Regions from separate parts of the Cohnella sp. GCM10020058 genome, predicted to be linked through region 1. Evidence: riboswitches for the same ligand, from Rfam matches in the RefSeq annotation. Region 1 holds a riboswitch; the other holds the start of a gene.
The links. A riboswitch is a leader RNA that binds a small molecule or an ion and turns the genes downstream of it on or off. The one in region 1 is predicted to bind cyclic di-AMP.

Region 1 (7,716 bases):
AATAAGCCGACGACGATCGACGGGAAGGAAGACAGCACCTCGACGATCAGGCGGATGAAGGCGGTCAGCCGGTTCTGCTTGGCGTATTCGCTCATATAAATGCCGGCGCCGAGGCCGAGCGGCACCGTGATGATCATCGTCAGCACGAGCAGGAACAGCGAGTTGAACAGCTGCGGACCGATACCGCCGCCTGCGCGGATCGATTCGGGCGCGGAGGTGAGGAAGTGCCAGCTGATATGGCCGACGCCGCGGATGAGGAGATAGCCGAGCAGCGCGGCGAGCAGCACGATGATCAAAAAGCCGATGCCGACGATGACGCCGGTCATGATGCGGTCTACGGACTTGGCCTTCATGCGTGCTTCACTCTCCTCTCCAGCAGTCGTACGACGAATACGAACAAGAATGTCATGATCAGCAAAATGAGCGCGAGACTCCACAGTGCGTTGTTGTGCAACGAACCGCTCGTCGTGTTGCCCATCGACAACGTGATGATACTGGTCAGCGTCGCGGCGGATTGCGTCAGCGAGTGCGGGATGTGCGGCGCGTTGCCGATAACCATCTGCACGGCTAGCGCTTCGCCGAATGCGCGTGCGATGCCCAGTACGACGCCGGTCAAGAGCGACGGCAGCGTCGTCGGAATGACAAGCCTCGAGATCGTTTGCCAGCGGGTAGCGCCGAGCGCGTAGGAGCCTTCCTTAAGTCCGGCCGGCAAGCTGCGCAGCGCATCCGTCGCGACGGTCGTGATCGTCGGCAGGATCATGACGGACAGCACGATTGAGCCTGCCAGAATACCGACGCCCTGACCGGGAAAAATATCACGCAGGAACGGCACGATGACGCTCAGGCCGACGAAGCCGTAAACGACGGAGGGAACGCCGGCGAGCAATTCAATCGCAGGCTGCAAAATATTTTTGCCAACTTTGGGCATCATTTCGGTCATAAAGATTGCGGCGCATATGCCGAGCGGTGCGGCAATAATGGCGGCCAGCAGTGAAGTTGCGAATGAGCCGAACAGAAACGGCAGCGCGCCGAAGCGAGGCGTGTCCGCTTCCGGCGACCATTTGAGGCCGCCGAGCATCTCGCCGACGCTTACGCCCTGGCTCGCGAACGGCGTCAAACCTCTCGAAGCGATGAAGTAGACGATCGAAAAAATGATCACGATCAGCAGCAGCACGCAAAACATTACGTAACCTCTGCCGCGGAGTTCCTCAAGCTTGTGCTTCGGAAATTTGCCGCGTCCGTCCTTCGCGATGGCATCCGCCGCTTGGCGGGTTTGGGTCATGTTCATGCGAGCCTCTCCTTAACGTGGCAAGAGAGGCGCCCGTTTTCAGGTCCGCCTCTGCCGGCTATTCTTGTAAGTTATTTAATTATTTGTTGGTTACGTTGCCTTGCACGTCGCGCGTAACCTTCATGTCGCTAACCGGGATGTAGCCCAGATCCTTAACGTCGGTGCCTTGGATATCGTCGCTCAGCATGTAGTCGAGGAATGCCTTCAGTGCGCCGTCAGGCTCGCCCTTCGTGTACATGTGCTCGTAAGCCCATACCGGATAAGTGCCGGACGCTACGTTTTCAGCCGTTGCTTCTACGCCTTCGTACTTCAGCGCTTGGATCGTATCGTCGAGGTAGGACAGTGCCAGGTAGCCGATGGCGCCAGGCGTTTCGGAGACGAGCTTGCGAACCGTACCGGATGCATCTTCCGTGATCGAGTCAGGCAGATCTTCCGACTTCGCGCCGAGCGCGAAGTTTTCGAACGTTGCGCGCGTGCCGGAGCTTGCAGGACGGTTGACGAGGACGATCTTCTCATCCTTGCCGCCGACGTCTTTCCAGTTCGTTACTTTGCCGGTGAAGATGTCGACCAGCTGCGCCTTCGTCAGGTTGTCCACGCCTACGTCCTTGTTGGATACCGCTGCGATCGATACGACTGCGACTTGGTGATCGACGAGTTCCTTCGCCTTGTCAGCGTCGGCGTCCTTCAGCTTCTCTTCTGCGAATACGTCGGAGTTGCCGATTTGCACGGTGCCTTCTGCAACTTGGGACAGGCCGGCGCCGCTGCCGCCGCCGTTGACGGTGATCGTGACGTCCTTGTTGAGATCCATGAACTTCTTCGAAGCTTGATCGACCAGCGGTTGAAGCGCGGTCGAGCCCGCTGCGCTGAACGCGCCGCTGATGGCTGCGCTGGCAGGCGCGCTGGAGGATGCGCCGCTATTGCTTGCGTTATTGGAATTGTCGTTTTTGCCGCAAGCAGCGAGCGAGATGCCAAGCGCGAGCGTCGTCAGTACGAGCAGAGATTTTTTCAAGAGATAGAGCCCCTTTCAAATTGTGTTTATATTTGTTTTGCTCTCAAGCACATCTCTGATTCTAGCGACCATTCGTCAATCTTGTATTCGTGCATTGTTAACGCAATGTAAAAAATGTAGAACGTTAATATTTTTCTTCGGGAGATTCGTTCATTTGAACCGCGAGCTTGGCGACTTGCGCCGCGATCTGCTCCGACATGACCGACGCTTCGCGCGAAGCAACCGCGAGATGTTCCGTGCTCTTCGCATTTTCGGAGCTGCGCGTCCACAGCCGGTTAAACGTATTCTCCGCTTTGTGCACCTGCAGCAGTCCGCGATCGGCGCCTTCCTTGCCTTCGCGCACATGCGCGGCGGCGGCCGCGGCCGAAGCTGCCATCCCGTTCAGCTGTTCGCGAATCTGACTGGCCTGGGACTTGGTCTGATCGGCAAGCTGGCGTACTTCCTGCGCGACGACGGAAAAACCGAGGCCGTGCGAGCCGGCTCTTGCCGCTTCGATCTGCGCGTTGATCGCGAGCAGGTTGCACTGGTCGGCCAGCTGCGCGATGAGCTTGGCGATGCCGACCGTGTCCGACACGCTGGCGAGCAGCTCGTCCACCGATTTGGCCTGTCGTTCCGCCGTCTCCGTCCACAGGCGGAACAGCCCCAGCATCTCGGTCAGATCTTGCTGGCCATGCTCGGCCAGCTCTGCGACCTCAAGACTCCCCGTGCGTGATACCGACGCCTCGCCGGCGAGGCGATCGACCGCGCCCCGAATGTCGCGCAGCATCCGTTCGGCGCCGCGTACGGTCGACATCTGGCGTCCGGCGAGCTCGCGCCGGAGCAGCCTCGAGAGCTGCAGCATGTCGCTGACCGTAAGGACGCCTGTAAAGGCGCCGCCGCTCGTCATCATGACCGCATCGTAGATCCGCTCCTCGTCCCGCGACATCGCGCGGTCGATCAGCTCCTGCGGCGACAGGTCGGTCTCGGCGATCATCGCCTTGCTATCCATCAGCTTGGTTACGGGCTTGTCCGCGAACAGCGGCATGCCGTACAGCGAGCCGATCAACTTAAAGAAGCGATGCCGCATGACGATTCCCGCAGGTTCGCCGGTCGCCTTCACGACAGCGACGCACTCGAGCTCATGGCGTCTGCGGAACAGCTCGGCCATCTCGCCGCAAGTCTGCTCCGGCGACACCTGCGGGCAGGAACGAATCCACTCCGCAAGCGCGACGGACGGATAATGTTTGGCGAATTCCGCGGGTTCGGCTTTGTTTACGGCCGCAATCTCCGGAAGCTGCGTGCTTCGTTCTTCCGTTTTTAAGCGGGGCGCCTCGTCGGCCGCCCGGGATTTCGTCTTTTCTAATAGAAGCAAACTCATGCTCCCAGCCCCTTATCCGCTATTCTTGACCCGCTCAGTTTATCAGCGGCTTGTCAACACGGCGTTAGAGGAACAATGGAGAAATGTAAATTATCCCTTTTTTAACGAACTTCGCGATGACAGCGAATTCATTTTGAATGACACCGCATACATCGTTTAACCAAACTTGACAGCCTTTGGATGGACCTTTAACATGGACGTAAGCTTAGTTTCCGGCACGGCCGGAGAGCGGGGGAACCACGTTTTGGGGCGAATCGAGACAGGATCGCAGGAGATCCGGTCAGTAGGGTACCATCTTACCCGAGTCCGTCAGCTAACCTCGTCAGCGTTTGAAGATGGGTCCATTTGATTTTCTAAATTTCATTTAGAATCCGCGGCCCTTCAGGTTTGAAGGGTCTTTTTTATTTTCTGCCAGCGGCCCATCGCCGGCGTCCCCCCTCTCGCCGTTGTTCGGAAGAGCAGAACAACTCCATGGAGGGATTTGAAACTTATGACTATCGCATCGCAAACAAAAGCTGTTATTTTCGATTTTGACGGTACGATCCTCGACACCGAGACTGCATGGTACGAAGCTTTTAAGTCCGCATACCGGGAGTACGAGGTGGACTTGTCCCTGGACATGTACGCCGGCTGCATCGGCACGAGCCTCCACAAGTTTAACCCCTACGAATATTTGATCACCGATCTCAAGCTGCCGATCGACCCGGATTTATTCCGCGAGTCGGTGCACGAGCTGCACGGCAAGTTGATGGAACGCGAACAAATGCGACCCGGCGTTCTTCATTTCCTCAATAGCGCGAAGGCGGCCGGACTCAAGATTGGACTTGCTTCGAGCTCCCGCAGAGAATGGGTCGAGACCCATCTGAAGAAGCTGGGAATCCTCGATTACTTCGACTGCATCCGCACCGCGGACGACGTCAGCGAGGTGAAGCCGAGTCCGGAGCTTTATATGCAAGCGCTGCGTGCGCTCGGCGTGTCCGCCCTCGAGGCGATCGCGATCGAAGATTCCCCTAACGGCGCCAAAGCCGCCGAAGACGCAGGCATCCGCTGCATCGTAACGCCTAATCCGTTGACCAAGCGCCTTGAATTCGGCGACTGCCTTCGCCGGGTCGAATCGCTGCTGGAGCTGGATTTTCATCGCATCGTCAACGAGGCGGTTGCCGGCTGATCCGTTATGTTTTCGCAATATTCTTACTATTATTCTAAAAATGAAAAAGGGGCGAGGTCATTTGAGTGTTCGCGATGAAACTGTCGCTGCAAGGCATACTGAACGAGTATCCGCGCGGGCTTACCCGCGTCCGCGCAATCAAAAGCCGCTGGCCGTGCACTTCGGTGCCAGCAACATCGGACGGGGATTTATCGGCATGCAGCTGTCGAAGTCGGGTTACGAAGTGTGCTTCGTCGCCCGCAACGAGACGCAGATTGCCCGGCTGAAGCAGCAGCAGCAATATACCGTGACCTACGCGGACGAATCCGAACAGACCGAAGTTGTTCGCAACGTTACCGCCGTTCACATCAAGAACGGCGAGGAGGTCAAGCGCCGTATTTTGAACGCAGATATTTTGACCACGGCCGTAGGCGTGGCTTCGCTGCCGGCGATCGCCGCAACGATCGCTGCAGCCTTGGAGCGCAGATTGGCGACGCACAGCCATCCGCTGTATATTATCGCATGTGAAAATGCGGTCAGAGGCAGTACCCAGCTTAAAAAGCACATTTATGAAAATCTGTCCGCCAAAGGCCGCGCCCGCGCAGACCGCAGCGTCATTTTCCCCGATTCCATGATCGACCGCATCGTTCCCGCACAGCCGAGCGACGATCCGCTTGCCATCAAGGTCGAGCCCTTCTACGAATGGATTATCGACCGCAAACCGCTGCGGCCTGACTTTCGCCGCATCCGCGGCGCCATTTTTGCCGACAAGCTCGAACCTTATATGGCGCGCAAGCTGTACACGGTGAACACAGGGCATTGTGTGGCCGCTTATCTGGGGCATAGGGCTGGTTGCCATACGCTCCAAGAAGTGCTGAAGCGCGCGCCGCTGCGTCGCAAGGTCCAACAGACGCTGGAGGAGACCGGAGAGCTGCTCGTCCGTAAATACGGTCTGGACCGCGACGAGCATCGCCTTTATATCGACAAAACGCTGGAGCGCTTCGCCAATCCGGCGATTGTAGACGACGTCACGCGGGTCGCGCGCTCGCCGCTGCGCAAGCTGTCGCGCGGCGAACGAATCGTCCGCCCGCTGCTGGAGGCGCACGAGCTCGGACTGGCGGTCCCCCATCTGACCGTTGCAGCGGCTGCGGCGATTTTGTACCGGTACGCCGGCGACCCCGAGTCCGTTCAGCTGCAGGATGCGCTGCGCGCAAACGGATTGTCCGCCTTCATCGCGCAGCACATGGGCATTCCGGCCCGGCATGCGCTTCATGCCGAGCTTGTCGCGGCGGTAGGCGAGCTGCGCACGCATAGCTTGAGCTGCGTAAATAGCGTAAATAGCGCAAATAGCTAGCACGTTAAAAGGAGCTGCCCAGGCAGTCCGCTCGATGCGGACTTTCAGGCAGCTCCTCGCGTATATGTCGGCGGCTTTCCGTTCAACCTATCGGTTGTCCACCTTTTCCGGGTACAGATCGTGATTCAGCAGCCGATGCTCGGCCATCGCCTCGTATTTGGTGCCAGGCTGTCCCCAGTTGCAGTAAGGATCGATGGAGATGCCGCCTCTCGGCGTAAACTTGCCCCATACTTCGATATACCGCGGCGCCATCAGTTCGATAAGATCGTTCATAATAATGTTCATGCAGTCCTCGTGAAAATCGCCGTGGTTGCGGAAGCTGAACAAGTACAGCTTGAGCGACTTGCTCTCCACCATCTTCACATCCGGAATGTACGAGATATAAATCGTTGCAAAATCCGGCTGCCCGGTCATCGGGCAAAGGCTTGTAAATTCGGGACAGTTGAATTTGACGAAGTAGTCCCGGCCCGGATGCTTGTTGTCGAACGATTCCAGCACCTCGGGCGCGTACGTGCTTGCGTATGCAGTGCCCTGGTTGCCGAGGAGCGATACGCCCGCCAGCTCTTCTTTGCTTCTTCCCGCCATCGTTGCGGCCTCCTTATACGCCTTTTTTGTTCCCCCAGATCCAGGTGTGCAGCTGAGGCAGTACGTGTACGTCGCGCAGACCCGAATCGGCGACGACCCGTTCTACCAGCCACTCGTATCGCGCCAGCAAATAGGGCAACAGCTGCTTGCGATCCTGCTCGCCGAGCCTATCGTTGCCTGCCTGCAAATAAAACGAAATGCCGGGAAAGCGCCGATGCACGTCCGCCGCGTAAGCCAGGTCATGCTCGTCAAAGACGACAACCTTTAAGCTGAAATCGCGGCCGCCCTCCGCAAGACGCGCGACGATTCGCTCAAGCGCGGACCAATCCGTCGTCATGCCGGAGCTTGGCGGCTTAGGCGATATCGTCAACTCGTCGATCTCCATGAACCAATCCTGCCATTTGCTGCCCTGCGTCTCCAGGGCGACGACCGCTCCCGCCGTGCGAAGCGCGCCGATCAGCGCGCCGAGCTGCGGCAGCAGCGCGGGATTGCCGCCCGACAGCGTCACGTGATCCGGCGCGGATCCGTCGAGCGCGGTCAGCTCTCGTACAACATCGTCCGGACTCATCATGCGAATATCGTCTTTGCCGGTGCCGTCCCATGTGAAGGCCGAATCGCACCAGCTGCACCGATAGTCGCAGCCGGCCGTGCGGACGAATCTCGTCTTCCTGCCGATAACCATGCCTTCGCCCTGAACCGTCGGACCGAATATTTCCATCACCGGAATGCGGCCTATGCGGCTCTCCTGCGGACTCGGCGCTTGCTTAAGCACGCTCGTCACCCGCCGGTCGCTTGTGAACTTTCGGCCACGGCCGATAAACACAGTAGCTGGTCGGCGTCTCCCGCAAAAACACCTGCAGGCAAACGGCATGATTGGGCCGCCCGTCCAGATGGCGCTGCACGAGCTCGCATATCGTCTTTGCCACGACCTCCGTCGTCGGAAAACGGTTCGGGTCCTCCGCGCTAAAGCTGTCCG
Region 2 (7,716 bases), on a different contig from region 1:
CGCTCAGCGTTCTGGCCGCGCCGTTCGCGTTGCCGTACTTGAGCGCGACCGCGTAGTTGCCGGCGGCTGCGGCATTAACGGTGAACTGCGTCTGTGCGCCCTGCGTCCAATAGCCGTCCACGAATCCCGTCCCCGTATAACCGGGATGGTCCGTGTTTACTTTGGCTCCGCCGGACAGCGCGGCTGCTTCGGCTTCATACACATTATTGGCCGGCGGCGAGACGGTTCCGTACACCTCGAACTCGGATACCTGACCGGCCGGCCAGGCGCTGTTGGCCGTGATGTTGACCTTGACGTAGCGCGTGCTGGCGGCGGCGAAGCTGATCGTCACCGCATTGCCGGTTGCCGGGTTAAACGAATACGAAGCGGACGACGCGAGCGTGCTGTACGCCGAGTCGTTCAGACTGCCCTGCACGGACAAAGTCTGCGAGCGCGTCCCCCATCCGGACGGCAGCTTCAGAACGACCTGATTAATCGTCGAGGCTGCTCCCAGGTCAACCCGGATCCATTGCGGAAAGGCGTTGTTCGCGCTCTCCCAGTAGGTGCCGGCGTTGCCGTCTACGGCATTGCCCGCTTGATACACATCCGCGTATGAGCTCGCGGTCACAGGTTTGTTCGCCGCCAGATTCGGGCCGTCCGCATAGGCCTTGGATGCTTGAAGCCCGGCCAGGTTGGCGAACAGTCCGGCCATCAGCGCGAGAGCCAGCAAAGAAGCCGTCCACGGCTTCCGTTTCCCCGTATGCAGTTGCATGAACATCATCTGCCTCCTTTTAAATGGATAACTCGAAATTCCGGTCTCTTCCGACTTGAGCGGCTGATCAGTGGCGCCTGACTAAGTTCACGGAGCTGCGAACCTCCTCCTCCCGTATATGGATGATGCTTCCTTTAAATTATAAGCGCTTACATACATGTCCGACGATGTACATTCCTATGAGATGTGTGTGCGGAACTACGATTCTTATGAGGCCGAAAACCAAAAAATCTCGCCCGCAAAATCACGGACGAGACGGATCGCATGCGCTCTTCGGACGTTAACGACGCAGATGGTAAGGCACGGTCGCGATGATGACGTCCTTTTGATTGTAAAGGTAAGCGCGAAGCAGCAGGCTCGACTGATTGTGCAAAATGTGCTGCCACCAGTGCTTGGCGATAAACTGCGGGATGAGGACGGTGATATGGTCGGTCTCGGCGGTTTTCCACTCGATCGTGTCGATGAACTTCATAATCGGGCGGATAATGCTGCGATAGCTTGATCTGAGCGTGATGAGCCGGACGCCGGGATCCCAGTCGGCCCATCTTTTTTCCATGCGCTCGATCTCCTCGTCGTCAAAGCCGACATAGACGGCGACGACGTTGTCGGTCAGCGACTTGGCGTAGCTGAGCGAATTCATGACGACGCGGGTGACCCCCGCGACCGGCACGACGATCGTGCTGCCCTTGATGCACGGCTTCTCCTTGGCCGGATCGATGCGCAGCTCGTCGGCAGTATTGCGGTAATGGCGTGCGATGGCGAAGAACGTCCACATGACGACCGGCAGGAACACGAACACCATCCACACATGCGTGAACTTGGTGAAAATAAAGATGAGCGTGATGCTCAGCGTCGTCAGCATGCCGATCGTATTGACAAGCAGGCGCGTCATCCAGCCTTGCGGGCGTAGCCGGATCCAGCGCACCATCATGCCGAGCTGCGACAGCGTGAACGGGATGAAGACGCCGACCGCGTAGAGCGGGATCAGGTTTTCGGTGTTGCCGTGGAAAATGATGACCAGCAGCGCCGAGAACACGCCGAGGAAAATGATGCCGTTGGAGTAACCGAGCCGGTCTCCGCGAACCATGAAGGCGTGCGGCATGTATTTGTCCTTGGCCAGCATGAACGCCAGCAGCGGGAACGCGGAGTACGCCGTATTCGCCGCCAGCACCAGAATCAGCGCGGTCAGCGCCTGGATGACGTAATAGATCGTACCTCGACCGAAGGTCGATTCGGCGATTTGCGAGACGACCGTCTGCTTTTCGTCCGGCGCGACGCCGTACCAATAAGCGAGCAGGCTGATGCCGATAAACATCGCGCCCAGAATCGTGCCCATCATGATCAGCGTGGCGGCGGCGTTGCGCTCGGCCGGCTTTTTGAAGTTGGGAATGGCATTGGATACGGCTTCGACGCCTGTGAGCGCGGAGCAGCCCGAGCTGAATGCCTTGAGGAGCAGGAAGAGACTGACGTTAGACACGGCGGCGCCGAATTCCGGCACGTGAGCGGGCGCGCTGCCCGTTGCGTACTTGACGATGCCGGCAGCGATGAGCACGAAGATCGCTACGACGAATAAGTAGATCGGCGTCGCGAGCACGGAGGCGGACTCGGTCAAGCCGCGAAGGTTCATGACGGTCAGAATAAGGATGATGACGAGCGCGATCAGAACGCGGTGTTCGTGCAGCGAAGGAAAAGCCGACGTGATCGCATCCGTGCCGGCGGACGAGCTGACCGCGACGGTCAATATATAATCGACCAGCAGCGAGCCGCCGGCCAGGAGTCCCGTCGAGACGCCGAGATTGTCCTTGGCCACGATGTAGGCGCCGCCGCCGGCCGGATAGGCATAAATGGTCTGGCGGTAAGACAGGATGAGAATAAATAAAAGGCCGAGCACCGCCAGCGAGATCGGCACCGAGTACCAGACGGCCGCGAAGCCCGCCGCCATGAGGACGATCAAAATCTGCTCCGTGCCGTACGCCACGGACGATAGCGCATCGGACGACAAGACGGCAAGCGCCTTGAATTTGCCCAGCTTGGCGCCCTCGATCTCCGCGCTTTTCATCGGTCTGCCGATCAGAAGCCGTTTAACTTTGCTGACCATGGGGTTATCTCCTTTGCTGTGCCGGCACCGCTGACGGGCATCAAAAAAAGCCGCAGGAAAGGATCTCCCGCAGCTTATTCTTAAGCGAATAGCGGCGCAGGCTCCTCTTCCGGACGCTTGCGAGGTTAGCTGTCGGATTCGGGCTCGGCAAGCAGCCCTACGCTTGGCAAAAGCCAAGCGATTCACCCCTGGGCGTGCATGCGCGGCACCCGGTTGGTTCCCCCGTTCCCGCATCTGCGGGATTCAGCGATTAGGATGTTAAATCACGAAATGAATCATACGTTACGTTCCATCTTCATGTAAACTGCCGCCGAAGGGGATGAAACAGCGCGGCGGCCGGTTAACCTACGAAGAGAACGGTTACATTCATGCGGCTCTTGCATTATCTCAGCCGCGCACATTCGCGCTCGATTTATTGAGGTTTCTGCTGTCTCGGATGCCCGAGTATTTGAAACGAATTAAAAAAAATAACCCCGCCTCCCGCCAAACGGGAGGACGAGGGGTGTTGTATGCATCCCTTTTAAATGAGTTGCAGATTCTCCAGCATGCGCATGAGCGATACGGTGGCTTCGGCCCTGGTAACCGGCGCGGCAGGAGCGAATGAGCCGTCCGCTCTGTTCTGCATGATGCCCGCAGCGAGCAGTGCCTGCGCGTCGGCGGCAGCCCATGCAGGAATTTTCGCCGCATCGGCAGAAGCGCCGGAGCCTGCCTGCCCCGCAATTTTCGGCAATCCGCCCGCATAAGCGATCGCTCTGCCCAGCATGACCGCCATCTCCTGGCGCTTGATGACGCCGCCCGGACCGAAACTCCCGTTGCCGTAGCCCGAGATTAGCCCCGCGCTCACTGCCGTCGTCACCGGAGCGCCATACCAGGCGCCGGCCTTCACATCGGCGAACGAGAACGCTGCCGGCAGTGTCTGCAGACCGAGCGCTCTCGCGAGGAGAGCGGCGAACTCGGCTCTCGTCACTGTTCGGTCCGGCTGGAACTGTCCCGATCCGGCGCCGAGCACGAGCTTCCTGGACGCCATTTTCTCGATCGCGGCACGATCCGTGTGGACCGCAATGTCAGCGAACGACTTGACTGCCTGCGCCAGCACATACACGCTGTTGTGCGGCGTCCGGATCGCCGCAGTCAACCGGCCCTCGGAAACGGTGATCGCCGCAGGGACGAATACGAGCTGTCCGGTGACGGTGTCCAAGGTCAGCGCAGTTACTTCCCCTGTCGTCTTGGGAGCGTCGATACTTACCCGTTTGGTGACATAAATGCCGTTAAAGTTTTTCAGCTCTTTTTTCTTCCCGCCGGAAGCCAGCTCGATCGTGAAGTCGAGGAAGTCGGACAAGGCTGCATAGCCGTCCGTTCGCAGCATTTGCCGGGACTTCGCCTGCTCTGATTGCGCAGACTTGACGACGCCGAACTCGAGCTGCAGATCGTCAGGGACTGCTGCCGTTCCCCAGGCTTGCGCCAGCAGCGAGCCGCTAAGCAGCTTGACGGGAATCTCGTACGAGACTTTGTCAGTCTGTACCACAAGCGTCAAGCCCGAGGATTGGACAGACGCGGCCGCGAGCGCCGCGGACGGCAACCGTACCTTAATGCCGTCTCCGCCTGTGCCGACAGGCAGGACGAGCTTGAGCGCCGTACCGGCAGATGCCGTCTGCCCGTCCGCCAGCTTGAGCGCTTGCTTCAGCTTGTCGGCGTCGGGCTCGACGATTGAAATCGAGCGTCCGTCGGCACCGGCTTCCTGTGAGGACTTCAGATCGTTGCCGGAGAGCTTGATCGTCCCGTCCTGAACCTTCGTCTCATCGTCGGCATCGTCGGCAGTCGCGCTTCCACCGGATGCGCCGGTACCCGGCGTGCCCGTTCCGGGAGTACTGGTTCCGGGAGTGCCGGTTCCAGGTGCACCGGTGCCTGGCGAGCCTGTGCCCGGGTTGCCGGTGTTCGTATCCACGACGATCGGGCAAACATTCAGCGGCGAGGAGACCGAGACGATCGGACTGAAGCCGACGCCTTCGTAGTCTCCGTACGTCGTAATCGTCGTCGCTTCAGTACTTGTCGCGACCAGCGTGAACACGCCTTCCTTCGCGCTCTGAGCCAGCGCCAGCGTACCGACTGCCAATCCAGAAAACATACCGGTAGAGGGAGAAGAACCGCTAGGGCCTAACTTGTATGACGCGCTTCGAATCGTGTTGCCGGACCGCACGGTCATCCGTTGCCATTGATCTTTTTCATCGAACAGGCCGAACAGAATATCGTCTACGCCGTCGCCCAGCACTCCGCCAGACTGCAGCCTGTCTCCTTCGCTGCCCGACTTGTAATAGCGTCCCGAACCGGAAAACACATAGGTCTCGTCCGGGGAAACCCAGAGCCGGTCGGGCGATCCTTCATGTACGTACGGCCCATGAAAATCCGGAACGGCCGTTTCGTCGTCCGTCTCCAACAGACGCGAAGCAATCGTCGCATAGGCGCGGAGCTTTACACCGTCCACGATCGTATAGAGCCGCTGCCGCCCCGGCGATAGCGCCAGCCCCTGCGCGCTCGTCATATCTGCACGCGCGCGGATCGTTCCCGCTTGATCGTACGCAGTCAGGTGCTGGCCGTCGGCCGCGCGACTCAGCACGTAGATCTCGCCCGGCGCCGCCACGGCCAGATCGAACGGCTCATCCGCCGTATCGAACGCAGCTGTCTGCGATAAATTGCTCGCGTCCAGCACGACAATCCGGCCCGTTCCGTCTCCTTTCTTCAGCACTGCGTACACATAGTCCGCTGTCGCGAACAGACGCACCGGCGCTGCGGACACATTTGCCGTCTCGATTCGTCCGGCCGTTGGATCAAAGGAAACGATGCTTCGAATATTCGCGCCGCTCGGGATCAAATACAGCGTGTGCGTGCCGGGATGTCCGGTCGCCTGCGCCGCCTGCCAGGGCAGACGGGCCCAGCCGACGGCCGAGGCGTAAGCCGACTGCGCTTTGGAACGGTTGACCATGACGCTCCAGCCGATCTCGGCAGCCCGGTTGCCCGCATCGTCGTAGATAGCGGTCGAGCTTGCGTCCGGCTGATAGCTGAACGTAACCGTATCTCCGGCGGCTGCGGCACGTCCCAGCCAAAGCTCGATATGCCGGCCCTTGGCGACAACGTGCGTGACGGACACCGCCTCGCCGTTCAGCTTGACCGCCAGTCCGAGGTACGATCCGGACATGATCGGAGCCTGCATGCCCACGTATTCGTCAAAGGTCAGCGTCAGCTTGGCCCCGCTTACGCTGGCTATCTTAAGCATGGGCTGCTCTGTATCGCTCGTATAGGTGTAAGCGGACCTCAGGTCCGGCCGGACGCTTCTGCCGCTCGCCGACGTTAGCTTGCTCACCGTAACTTTATAAACGGTGCTCGGCTGGAGCGTCCGGTCCAGCGTTAGATAAACGATATTCGCTTGGCTGCAGTCCTTCTGGACCGAGACGACACTCGGATTGACCGTCCCTCCGTCCTGGCGCTCGACGGTATAGTTGGCGGGGTTCCCCAGCTCAATTGCGCTCATTCCCTGATCGAATGTCAGCACGATCATTTTCTCGCGCACATTGCCGTTCGCACTCGCCACATAGGGGCTCACCGAATCCCTGACGGCCTTCACCTTCCAATTGCGCGTCTGACCGTTTTGTGCCGTCACGGCGTACGTACGTTCCGATGTCAGGTCGACGGGCGCTCCGCTCGCGGGACTGACGACCGCGCCGTCGGATACGGTAATGTAAGGTGTCAGCGCGGTCAGGTCGTCGCCCTCCTCTACATAGAGCGTGACCGTGCTGCTCGCATTGTCGATAATCGTCGAGCCGTACAGAATATCCAGGTTAAAGCCGACGATCGCATTGGCCGTCTCGGGCTTCGCGACGCTGCCGGTTACGGTCCACCGGCGTTTTTTGCCGTTCTCGGAGGTCACCTCGAACTGCACGGGGGAAGCATAATTGCGAACCTGAGCCGGGTCCGGGAAGATCGATGCGCCAGGAGACACCGAAATCCGCGCAGACAGGCTGCTTAAGTCGGTGCCCGGCGTCACTTGGAACGTAACGGCGGAAGCAGTCGCATCAATGTAAGGATTGTCCGCCAACTGATCGGCGCTTAAGGACACGATCGAATTTTCGCTGGCCGTATACCCGAGCCCTACCGCCGCCCAGGCCGCTTCGACCTTGGCGATGACAGCCGACCGGAGCTCGTCCGTGAGCGGAAGATCGCCCGCCGCCAGCACGAAGGCGTCGCGCGCATCCGTGAATTGCGCCGTCGGCGTCAGATAGGAGGTGAGCGCGCCGTAGGCCATGTCGCCCATCAGCTTCCGGCCTTGGCCGGCCAGCTGCGGGATCGTATCGATCCCGGTCGCCATCAGATAGGCGGCATGGTTCGTTATGCCGCTGTTTTTATGAACGCCGCCGTTGTCGTTGCTCTCCGGCAACTGGGCATATCCGCTCATCGTCCCGGGCTGCGGATCCAGTCCCAGCTCAGGCTGCTGCAAGCTGCGCAGATAGCCGCTGCCGCCGGCGACCCCCGTATCCTCGCCGATCGTCCAATCGTCGTCATCCATAACGGCAGCCATCATATCCGCAAAGGACTCGTTGAGCGCGCCGGATTGATCTTTGTATTCCAGGTCGGCGCTGTGCTCGATAACCCCGTGCGTCAGCTCGTGAGCCACGACGTCCGCCGCGCAGCTCAGGCATTCGAATTGCTTGGAGCCGTCGCCGTATACGATCTCGCTGCCATCCCAGAAGGCATTGTCAATCACGTTCGTATTGACCAGCGACACGATCGACATGCCTTTGCCGTCCAGGCTGTCGCGGCCGAACCGATTCAGGTAGAAGTCGTATACTTGTCCCGCAAAATAGTGGGCATCGAT

Region 2: another riboswitch for cyclic di-AMP. It lies ahead of ACFSR7_RS13825 (APC family permease); the one in region 1 lies ahead of ACFSR7_RS01770 (HAD family hydrolase).

Annotation. Positions count from the first base shown of each region.
Region 1 covers NZ_JBHUJV010000001.1:423,416-431,131, reverse strand. The annotation lists gene pstA (phosphate ABC transporter permease PstA) at 1-353, opposite strand, end outside; gene pstC (phosphate ABC transporter permease subunit PstC) at 350-1,282, opposite strand; gene ACFSR7_RS01780 (PstS family phosphate ABC transporter substrate-binding protein) at 1,368-2,297, opposite strand; gene ACFSR7_RS01775 (methyl-accepting chemotaxis protein) at 2,422-3,654, opposite strand; cyclic di-AMP (ydaO/yuaA leader) riboswitch at 3,847-3,998, shown strand; gene ACFSR7_RS01770 (HAD family hydrolase) at 4,145-4,822, shown strand; gene ACFSR7_RS01765 (mannitol-1-phosphate 5-dehydrogenase) at 4,884-6,155, shown strand; gene queF (preQ(1) synthase) at 6,243-6,740, opposite strand; gene queE (7-carboxy-7-deazaguanine synthase QueE) at 6,754-7,458, opposite strand; gene queD (6-carboxytetrahydropterin synthase QueD) at 7,505-7,716, opposite strand, start outside.
Region 2 covers NZ_JBHUJV010000008.1:308,003-315,718, reverse strand. The annotation lists gene ACFSR7_RS13830 (galactose-binding domain-containing protein) at 1-757, opposite strand, end outside; gene ACFSR7_RS13825 (APC family permease) at 1,032-2,849, opposite strand; cyclic di-AMP (ydaO/yuaA leader) riboswitch at 2,949-3,108, opposite strand; gene ACFSR7_RS13820 (M4 family metallopeptidase) at 3,370-7,716, opposite strand, start outside.